DNA from 3 places in the Microbacterium sp. KU4F genome. Region 1 is predicted to be linked to each of the others. Evidence: predicted binding sites of a transcription regulator. Region 1 holds the regulator's gene; each other region holds the start of a gene.
What was found. Region 1 encodes HrcA, which represses chaperone genes, less so after heat shock. Its sites were predicted from a motif close to TTNGCACTCGNNNNNNNCGAGTGCNAA; they were not measured.
Positions count from the first base shown of each region.

Region 2: the regulator HrcA is predicted to act here: its motif matches at 1,748-1,774, upstream of AC1VNH_RS08140 (Hsp20/alpha crystallin family protein).
Region 3: the regulator HrcA is predicted to act here: its motif matches at 1,188-1,214, upstream of groES (co-chaperone GroES).

Region 1 covers NZ_CP200324.1:277,671-280,942, reverse strand. The annotation lists gene dnaJ (molecular chaperone DnaJ) at 1-828, opposite strand, end outside; gene hrcA (heat-inducible transcriptional repressor HrcA) at 871-1,908, opposite strand; gene AC1VNH_RS01410 (carboxylesterase/lipase family protein) at 2,010-3,272, shown strand, end outside.
Region 2 covers NZ_CP200324.1:1,601,829-1,605,100, reverse strand. The annotation lists gene AC1VNH_RS08155 (alpha/beta fold hydrolase) at 1-264, opposite strand, end outside; gene AC1VNH_RS08150 (hypothetical protein) at 257-616, opposite strand; gene AC1VNH_RS08145 (hypothetical protein) at 723-1,697, opposite strand; gene AC1VNH_RS08140 (Hsp20/alpha crystallin family protein) at 1,857-2,294, shown strand; gene AC1VNH_RS08135 (hypothetical protein) at 2,514-2,822, opposite strand; gene AC1VNH_RS08130 (helix-turn-helix transcriptional regulator) at 2,845-3,272, opposite strand, start outside.
Region 3 covers NZ_CP200324.1:2,892,955-2,896,226, forward strand. The annotation lists gene AC1VNH_RS14470 (class I SAM-dependent methyltransferase) at 1-1,161, opposite strand, end outside; gene groES (co-chaperone GroES) at 1,303-1,599, shown strand; gene rarD (EamA family transporter RarD) at 1,691-2,644, shown strand; gene AC1VNH_RS14485 (ABC transporter substrate-binding protein) at 2,804-3,272, shown strand, end outside.

The DNA.
Region 1 (3,272 bases):
GGTGGTTCCGAGGATCGCATCGGGCATCGAGACGTCGAGGGTGGCGAGCAGGTCGTCGCCGTCGCGGCTGAACACCTCGTCCGCGGCCACTGTGATCTCTAGGTACAGGTCGCCGTGGGGACCGCCCGCGGGGCCCACCTCGCCGGAGCCGGGAAGCTGCAGCCGCAGGCCCGTCTCGACGCCCGCGGGGATGTCGACCGAGACCGTCCGCCGCGCGCGCACGCGCCCCTGGCCCTGGCAGGTCGCGCAGGGGTACGGGATCGTCGTGCCGTAGCCCTGGCACGTGGCGCACGGCTGGTTCGTGACGACGTTGCCGAGAAGGCTGCGGACCGTGCGCTGCACGTGTCCGCTGCCGTGACAGATGTCGCAGGTGACGGGCGACGTGCCCGGCTGGCAGCACCCGCCCTCGCACGTCTCGCACAGCACGGCGGTATCCACCTCGATGTCGCGATGAGCCCCGAAGATCACTTCCCGCAGCTCGAGCGTCACGCGCACGAGGGCGTCCTGGCCTCGCTCGGTGCGCGAGCGCGGACGCACGCGTCCAGCCCCGCTTCCCCCGCCGAAGAACGTGTCGAAGATGTCGCTGAACCCGCCGAAGCCCTGGGCACCACCGAATCCACCGCTGTCGCCGCCCATGTCGTACCGACGACGCTGCTCACTGTCGCTCAGCACGTCGTAGGCGTGCGTGACGAGCTTGAACCGCTCCGCCGCATCCTCGCCGGGGTTCACATCGGGATGCAGCTGACGCGCGAGCTTGCGGTACGCCTTCTTGATGTCGTCCTGCGATGCGTCGCGAGGCACCCCGAGTACTTCGTAGTGGTCTGCCACTTCAGCCTTCCCGTCCGCGTGACGCGGAATCGTCTCGCGCGCTCAGCGCGCGCGTTCGTCTTCTTCCAGCAGACGGCTCAGGTAGTGAGCCACGGCGCGGACGGCCGCGAGGTTGCTGGAGTAGTCCATCCGAGTGGGGCCGAGCACACCCACGCGCGCCTGCCCTCCGGTCGTGTCGTAATCGCTGGCCACCACGGACGCCTCGACGAGACCGAACGCCTCGTTCTCGCGCCCGATGGATGCGGCGAGCCCCTGCTCGTCGGCCACCATCTCGCCCATGAGACGCAGCAGGGTGACCTGCTCCTCGATCGCTTCCAACAGCGGGTAGATGCTGCCGCGGAAGTCGCCCTCCGCACGAGCGAGGTTGGCCGTTCCCGCCATCACGAGCCGATCCTGGCGGAACTCGTCGAGCTCCTCGCCGACCGTGCGAAGCAGCGCCCCGAGGGCGCGGTCGGCCCGGCTGTCGGTCAGCGTCTCTGCCAGTGCCTGCGCGACCCGTTGCGTGCCCTCGCGTACCGGTCGCCCGGTGACCAGCACCGACACCTGCGCGCGGAGCGTCGCCACATCCGTCTCCTCGAGCGGCTCGGGCGCTGCCATCAGACGCTGCGACACCCGACCGGTGTCGGTGACGAGCACGACGACCAGACGCGAACCGCCGAGGTGGACGAGTTCGACGTGCGTGATGCTCGCGCGCTCGAACGACGGGTACTGCACGAGCGCGACCTGGCCGGTGAGCTGGGTCAGCGCGCGCACCGTCCGTCCGAGCATGTCGTCCAAGTCCGCCGGAGCACCGAGGAACGCCGTGATCGCCGAGCGCTGGGCGCTGGTGAGCGGGCGCAGCTCGGCGAGGTGGTTCACGAAGACGCGGTAGCCCTTGTCGGTCGGCACTCGGCCGGACGAGGTGTGCGGTGCGGTGATCAGCTCCTCGTCCTCGAGCAGCGCCATGTCGTTGCGGATCGTCGCCGCGGACACGCCGAACGAATGACGTTCGACGATCGACTTGCTCCCGACGGGTTCACGCGTCTCGACGTAGTCCTGGACGATCGCTCGAAGCACGTCGAGTCCCCGATCGCTGACCATGCGCACTCCCTCCTGGCACTCGAGGTCTGGGAGTGCCAATTCTAGCGCGCTCGAGCCGCGAGTCTCCGGAAGGCACCCGTAGACTCGCGAGAGGAGGTCGTATGCCGCATCCCGTCGTCCGCACCGAGGCCGGAGCCGTCTCCGGGATCCGCTCCGAGGAGATCGAGCGCTACCTCGGCATCCCCTACGCCGAACCGCCGGTCGGGGCGCGGCGATTCGCCCTCCCCGAGCCCGCCGCAGCGTGGGAGGGTGTGCGCGAGGCCACCGCGTTCGGCCCCACGTCGCCTCAGTCGCCCTACCCGGGCGAGATCGGCAAGCTCCTCCCCTCGACGATCATCCCCGGGGAAGACATCCTGACCGTCAATGTGTGGCGCCCGGAGGATGCCGACGGCGCCGCGGTCATGCTCTGGTTCCACGGCGGAGCGCTGGAGCGAGGCACGGCGGCGATCAGCACGTACGACGGCACCCCGTTCGCCCGCGACGGCGTCGTCTTCGTCTCCGCGAACTACCGGCTGGGGTCCGAGGGGTTCTCCGTCCTGCCCGATGCTCCGCGCAACATCGGGCTCGCCGACGCCGCCGAGGCGCTGCGGTGGACGCATCGCAACATCGCCCGCTTCGGCGGCGACCCCTCTCGGATCACGATCTTCGGCGAGTCCGCCGGCGGAGCCGCGGTCGCTGCTCTCCTGGCGCGCGAAGACCTGCGCCCGCTCGTCGCCGGCGCGATCATCGAGTCGGGACCTCTGGACGCCGCCACGCCCAAGCGCGCCGCCCGGCCCGCGCGCGACATCGCTCGCCGACTCGGAGTCCCCGCCACCGCAGAGAGCTTCCGCGCCGTCTCGCCCCAGCGGCTCGTCGCGACCAGGGATGAACTGACCGCGAACTCGACCCTCATCAAGGCAGCCCCCGGCTTCAACGCGAGCGTCGATCCGACGACGTTGCCGGAGAACCCCCGCCGCGCACTCGTCGACGCCGACATCCCTCTCATCATCGGAACGAACACCGACGAGTACCGGCTGTGGGACACGCCCGCCGCGTTCGCGAAGCTCTCACGGGGCACCTATGCGCTTCTCGCGCTCGCCAAGCGTCTCCCGCGCGGCGTGTGGCGCGCGTATCGGGCGACGTTCCCCGACGCGTCGCCCGGCGAGATCATCGGACAGGTCCTGACCGATCTGGCCGTGCGACAACCGGCCATCGAGGTCGCGCGTGCGCGCCGCGCGCCCACGTTCGTGTACGAATTCGCCTGGGCGAGCCCGGTCCGCGACCTCCGCGCCGCGCATGCCCTCGAGCTCGGCTTCGTCTTCGACGCGCTCGGCGATGAGGGAGCCATCACGATGGCCGGGACGGGCGCTCCGCAGGAGTTGGCC
Region 2 (3,272 bases), 1.3 Mb from region 1:
GCCAGGCAGATCAAGCGCGTGGACGTGATGCGACTCGGCCAACTGCAGGATGGTCGGCGCCCAGGACAGCGCCGTCGAGCCCGAGCCGTGCAGAAGGACAACGGGCGGAGCTGTGGGAGATCCGGCGGTGATTGCGGTGATCTCGCCGATCGAGGTGAGGGCGACGCTCTGTCCGGCGTCGGGCAGGTAGCGGCGCAGAAGCCGCTCATATGTGTCGCGGATCTGGAGGGCACCAGTGCTGCTGCGATAGCGGAGGTCATTCATTCGTGATCTCCACGGCATTGTTGATGGTGACGAGGACGTCCAGAACGGCATCGAGCGGACCGGACGCGATGATCTGGAGCGCGAGATCATCTGGCATGCGCACGATCTGAAGTGCGACCCGGGGTGCCGCTCCATTCGCATTGAGCAGGTCTGAGACTCGCCGTTCCTGTTCCGCGCTCGCGGCGTCGACGCGAACGACGACGGAGGCTGCCGTCCGCGTCGACGCGCCTTCCTGGGTGGGCGCTGCCAGGGGCGCACCGCCTTCGATGAGCTTCAGATCCTTGATGTGAATGCGGTACTGCTTGCCTATGCGGGTCGCTTGCAGACGTCCACTGCGGATGTATTCGCGCACGGTACGGGGCCGAGCTGTAGACGGGCAGCGACGTCGTCGACACTCAGAAGTTCTTCCACGGCTACATACTGCCATAAACGTAGGTAAATGTATGTAAGGGAACTCTTCACTCGCGTGAGAGAGTGACCAAGCCGCGGCGCGAGGTGGTCTTCTCGAGGCCTTCGGTCTCGGCGAGACGCAGCGTTCGCGCCGGCAGCGGCGGGAGTTCGGGTGCCAGGCCGTCCGCCTGCTTCGCTATGCCGACCAGCAGGGCCAGGTCGACCCCCGGCGCCGTGACCTCGAGCCGCGCGTAGTCGCTGCCGGTGCCCCATCGCAGCCGCTCGATCTGGCTCAGGCGGAGCGCGTGCGTCGTCTCGCCGGCGGTGATCCAGACCCGGTCGCGCGAGACGCGTACGGTCGCATCGACAGAGCGCCTGCGCAGGAGCGCGGTGACGACGAGATAGGCCGGGAGGGCGAACAGCACCCCGAGCGCGAGGATCAGCAGGCGGGGGCCGAGCCGCTCGACGATGTCGCCGAAGATGATCAGTGCCGTCGCGACGATCGCTCCCGTCACGAGGATGGTGGCGACCATCCACGCGGTGAGTTCCCGCATCCGCATCGGGATCGCACGGAAGCGCACGATGACCGCATCGCCGTCGTTCTCCCATGCGAGTGGCACGCGGGGCCGCGCCCGGGCCTTTCCCGTGAGGAGCGAGGTGATGCGGCTGATGAGCGTGATCCAGACCCAGCCGGCCGCCGGCGGCAACGCGAAGAGGACGCCCGTGTAGACGGCGCGCGGTGTGCCCGGTGCCAGCAACTGCGGCACGAGTTCGATCGCGGCGAAGAGGGCCGGAGCGAGAGCGACCGCCATCACGAGATGCGCGATCGTGCCGGCGGGATGCGGCATGCGCACCGTGAGGTTCACGAACCAGATCCCGCACAGTGCGCCCGCCACGACCGACATCAGGTACGAGAAGAAGCCACCGTCGGTGAGGTACCCGGGGAGGGCCGCCAGCGCGCACGCGGCCGCCCAGATCAGCGGATTGAGGGCGATCCTCCGCAGCAGAGGCGGTCGTTTCGCCGCCTCGGCGGAGTCGTTCACGCGCCGATTCTATGAGGCCGCCGACGACGCTCCAGGAGTGGCTGTGAGAACTGGCACTCTCGGCATGAGAGTGCTAATCTGTGATTGTTGAGTCAAGAGGGCTCAACTTAGGGACTACGGGTCGGATCCGCATCCGATCCCGCTCGAGAGGAGACGACTATGGCTGCATACGACTCGCTCCGTGACCTGGAGCGCATGGCGAACACGTTCTTCGACACCGCACGGCGCGGCCCTCGGCAGATGCCGATGGACCTCTACCGCGACGGCGACCACTACGTCCTCACCGCCGACCTGCCCGGCATCGACCCCGGCTCGGTCGACGTCGACATCGACGGCCAGCTGCTCACCATCCGTGCTGAGCGCACGCTCTCGGCCGGCGACGGGGTCACCTGGATCACGCGCGAGCGGACGTCGGGCACCTTCCTGCGCCAGCTGAGCCTCGGGCAGGGACTCGACACCGAGAAGATCTCGGCGAGCTACCGCAACGGCGTGCTGAGCGTCACGATCCCCGTCAGCGAGAAGGCCAAGCCGCGCAAGGTCGAGATCACCACGGGTGACGACGCCCCGGCGCTGCAGGTCTCGGAGTCGCAGAGCTGACGCATCGCGGACAGCAGTAAGGGCCGGTCGGAGAGGCTTCCGACCGGCCCTTGTCCCTTTGCACCAAGAGTGTCCTGCAATCACATGTCGGTAGCTGCCACAGCAAAACAACTACCGTGCGAGCACTCTATAACGGTGAGATAACGGAGGGGAAGAGGTTTCCGTTACCTTTTCGTGATTCTTTGCTGACGCATCGATGACACCCAGGCGACGGCCGGGTCAGCGCTCGCGGACGGGGGTGATCAGCACCCCGCCGAAGCGCGCCTCGGAGTACTCCCACTCGCGTCCGTCGACCCACACCCGTGCCGAGGCGCACGGGAGGGACTCGTGTTCGCCGTCCGGCCAGTGCAAGACGAACCCGCCGCCGAAGGAGGCGTTCGATCCGGTGACGCGGGCGCCGTCCGCATCCACCGCGCGCGCTTCGCACTCGTCGCAGAGATACGCGGGATACCGGTCGGACTGCGCGACCTGGGCGCCGCAGTTGGGGCACGGTTGCGTGCCGCGGGAACCGGGGAGGAACGCACTCATGGCACGAGTGTAGGTCGGGTGCTCATGCCGCCGGTGGGAGCCAGATCGTGAGCCGCACGGCGTCGTCCGGCAGGTGGAGGATCTCGTAGCTCCGCTCGACGACGACACCGTCGAGTCCGCGGATGCGGGTGGTCGCCCCCCGACGCCGCTCCACGATGTGCCCGCTCCACCACGCCGCGAACTGCGCGCTCTGGGCCCCGAGCGCGCGTACGAGATCGCCCAGCCGAGGGTCGTCGAGGCGGTCGACGTTCGCCGCCCGCAGGTGGGCGACGGCGCCGCGGGCGAGCTCCTCCCAGTCGAGGAACGTCTCGCGGGCGCGCGGGTCGGTGAGCAGGTAACGGCAGGTGTTGCGCTGCTCCGGCGGAAGCTCGGCGAGTCCGGCGTACAGCGACATGCCCTCCTCGTTCGCTGCGACGATCGTGCTGAACCTGTCGAGCACGTACGCGGGCT
Region 3 (3,272 bases), 2.6 Mb from region 1:
GCGCTTGTCGCCGATCCGCGTCAGCAGCAGCGTCGCTGAAGCCTCGCCCTTGAGCTTGAGCCGGGTGCGCAGCTGCGCCGGGTCCACGTCGACGCCGCGTTTCTTGATCTCGAGCGTGCCGATACCGCGCTCGCGAAGGGCGCGAGCAAGCTTCTTCTCGTCGGCGGGGAGCTGCTCCCGCACGCGGAAGCTCTGCACGAACGGGCTCGTCATCGCCTCGTCCGAGGTGAGGTAGGCGATGCGTTCATCGAGCGTGCCCGCATCCAGCGATCGGGCCACGTCGCCGATCAGGCGGGCGCGGATCACGGCGCCGTCCGGTTCGTGGAGGAACGCGCCGAGCGGGCGAGGGGCGACGTCTTCGGCGTCCTGAGCGGATGTGAGCTCGTGCACCTGGTCGCCGCGGACGACGAGTGCTGCACGCCGCACCCCGTCGCGAGCCAGCTCCCGGGAGAAGAGGACGAGCTCGATCGTCGATCCGTCCACACTGATCCACTGCGCTTCGACACCGTCGGGGATGCTGTCGCGATCGAAGCCGGGACCGAGCTTGATGCCGGTCGGCATGCGTTCGGCGAGCTCGAACGCCCAGCCGAGCGCCGGGCTGTACTCGTCGGCGCGCAGGCGGTCGCTGTGGGAGCCGCCCACCGGGCGACGCGCGGGGTCGAGCCACACCGCATCCCTGTCGCCGAGATCCATCTCCTCCGCGCGGGCGTGCGAGACCGTGACGGTGTCGCCGAACGGCGCCAGATTGTAGGCGGCGACGGCCGCGGTCGCCTCATCGGCGTCCACGGCGGCGACCTCGAGCCCGAGGGCTGCGAACCCCAGGGCATCGCCGCCGATCCCGCATCCGAGATCGGCGATGCGACGGCGTCCCGCGTCGCGGAACCGACCGGCATGGCGGGCGGCCACACTCAGGCGGGTGGCCTGCTCGAGCCCCGCGGCGGTGAAGAGCATCCGGCCGGCGAACGGTCCGAACTTCGCCGCCGAGCGGGCGCGCAGTCGCGCCTGACCGACGACCGCCGAGACGAGGTCGGGCCCGTGTCCCGCGGCGCGGAGCCTGCTCACGGCCGTCGCGACCGCGGCCGTCGACTCGATCGGTCCCGTCTCATCCAGCAGGCGCAGTCCTTCGGGGGTGAGAAGGGCGCGCAGCTCGCTCATCTCCATCGCTCCAGCCTAGGTGCGAGCTTGTGTTGGCACTCGCGTTGCACGAGTGCCAGGACGCCTCTAGACTTGCCGTTAGCACTCTCGGTGTGAGGGTGCTAACTGAGTCTTCCGTTTCACGAAGCGAGAAAGAAGAGGTAGACCGTGTCGGTTTCCATCAAGCCGCTCGAGGACCGCATCGTCATTCAGCAGGTCGAGGCCGAGCAGACCACCGCTAGTGGCCTGGTCATCCCCGACACCGCCAAGGAGAAGCCCCAGGAGGGCGAGGTCGTGGCCGTGGGCCCCGGCCGCATCGACGACAACGGCAACCGTGTTCCGCTCGACGTCGCCGTCGGCGACCGCGTGATCTACAGCAAGTACGGCGGCACCGAGGTCAAGTTCGGCGCCGACGAGTACCTCGTGCTCTCCGCGCGCGACGTGCTCGCGGTCGTCGTTCGCTGACATCGACTGCTCGAAGCCCCCGGCCACTCGGCCGGGGGCTTCGTTCGTTGTAGGCGCGCCCCGGCAGCGCCCGCGGTCCTAGGCTGGATCGGTGAACCCACGCACTTCCCCCGAGCAGGGCCTCGCCGGCGGCCTGTACGCCTTCTCCGCCTATCTCCTGTGGGGCGTGCTGCCGCTGTACTTCCTGCTGCTGGCGCCGGTGGGAGCCTTCGAGATCGTCGCGTGGCGCATCCTGCTGTCGCTGGTCTTCTGCGCGCTCCTGATCGCGGTGACGCGTTCGTGGCGGCGCCTCGCCGCCATCCTTCGCCAGGGTCGACTCGTCGCTCTCACCGTGATCGCCGGCATCCTGATCTACGTCAACTGGCAGACCTATCTCATCGGCACCCTGAGCGGTCACGTCATCGAGACGAGCCTCGGCTACTTCATCAATCCGATCGTCACGGTCCTGCTGGGCGTGCTGGTGCTGCGCGAGCGACTGCGCCCGACCCAGTGGGTGGCGATCGGGCTCGCCACCGCCGCGGTCGTGGTGATCGTGGTCGGCTACGGCGCCATGCCCTGGATCGCCCTCATCCTCGCGTTCTCGTTCGGCTTCTACGGACTCGTGAAGAAGAAGATCGGTCCGTCCGTGGATGCGGTCAGCGGGCTCACACTGGAATCGCTCTGGCTCACCCCTCTCGCCCTCGTGCAGCTCGTCGTGGTGGGTCTGACGACGGGGCTGGGTTTCGCCTCCGCCGGGGTCGGCACCACGGTGGCCCTGGCCCTGGCGGGCGTCGTGACGGCCGTCCCACTGCTGCTGTTCGCCGCGGGTGCGCGCCGGGCGCCCCTGACGCTGCTCGGCATCATCCAGTTCGTCGCTCCGGTTCTGCAGTTCCTCATCGGATGGTGGGTGCTCGGCGAGCCGATGACGGCCGGACGGTGGGCGGGGTTCGCGCTCGTGTGGGCCGCGCTCATCCTGTTGAGCGCGGATTCGATCATCGCCTCGCGCCGCGCGCGCAAGGACGCAGGATTGCAGAACGCTCCGTCCGACGTGGCCGAATTGACGTAATGCGTCGAAAAGCGGCGCGATTCATAACGATTTCGTCGCGAAAGGGTGCGGAGACTGTGCGCGACGCGCGCCTACAACACACTCGTAACAATGCGCGGCTAGCTTCTGGCGCAACGCGGCGTCCAGGTCGCGCATTGAAGAGTGAAAGGACGGAACCAGATGGTTCACTCCAAGAAGGCGTGGTTTGCCGCGACCGCCCTCGCGGGCGTCTCGGCGCTTGCGCTCGTCGGGTGTGCCGGCGGGGGCGAAGCAGCGCCCTCCGGCAGCTCAGACGCAGGTGGCGACTACACGGCGCAGAACTGCGCCGACGGCACCACGAGCGCTGACATCCTGAAGGTCGGCACCCTGCTGCCGACCACCGGAACCCTGGCGTTCCTCGGCCCGCCCGAGATCGCCGGTGTCGGCCTGGCTGTCGACGACATCGTCGCCGCGGGCGACGACGCATGTACGTTCTGGACCGACTCCGGTGACAGCAACGACATGACGGTCTCGTCCGCCTCGGCCGACGAGCTCATCAACGCGAAGGTCTCGATCGTGATCGGCGCCGCATCCTCCTCGGTGTCGCTGAACGTCGTCGACAAGCTCACCAAGAGCGCGAGCCCGATCGTGCAGATCTCGCCCGCGAACA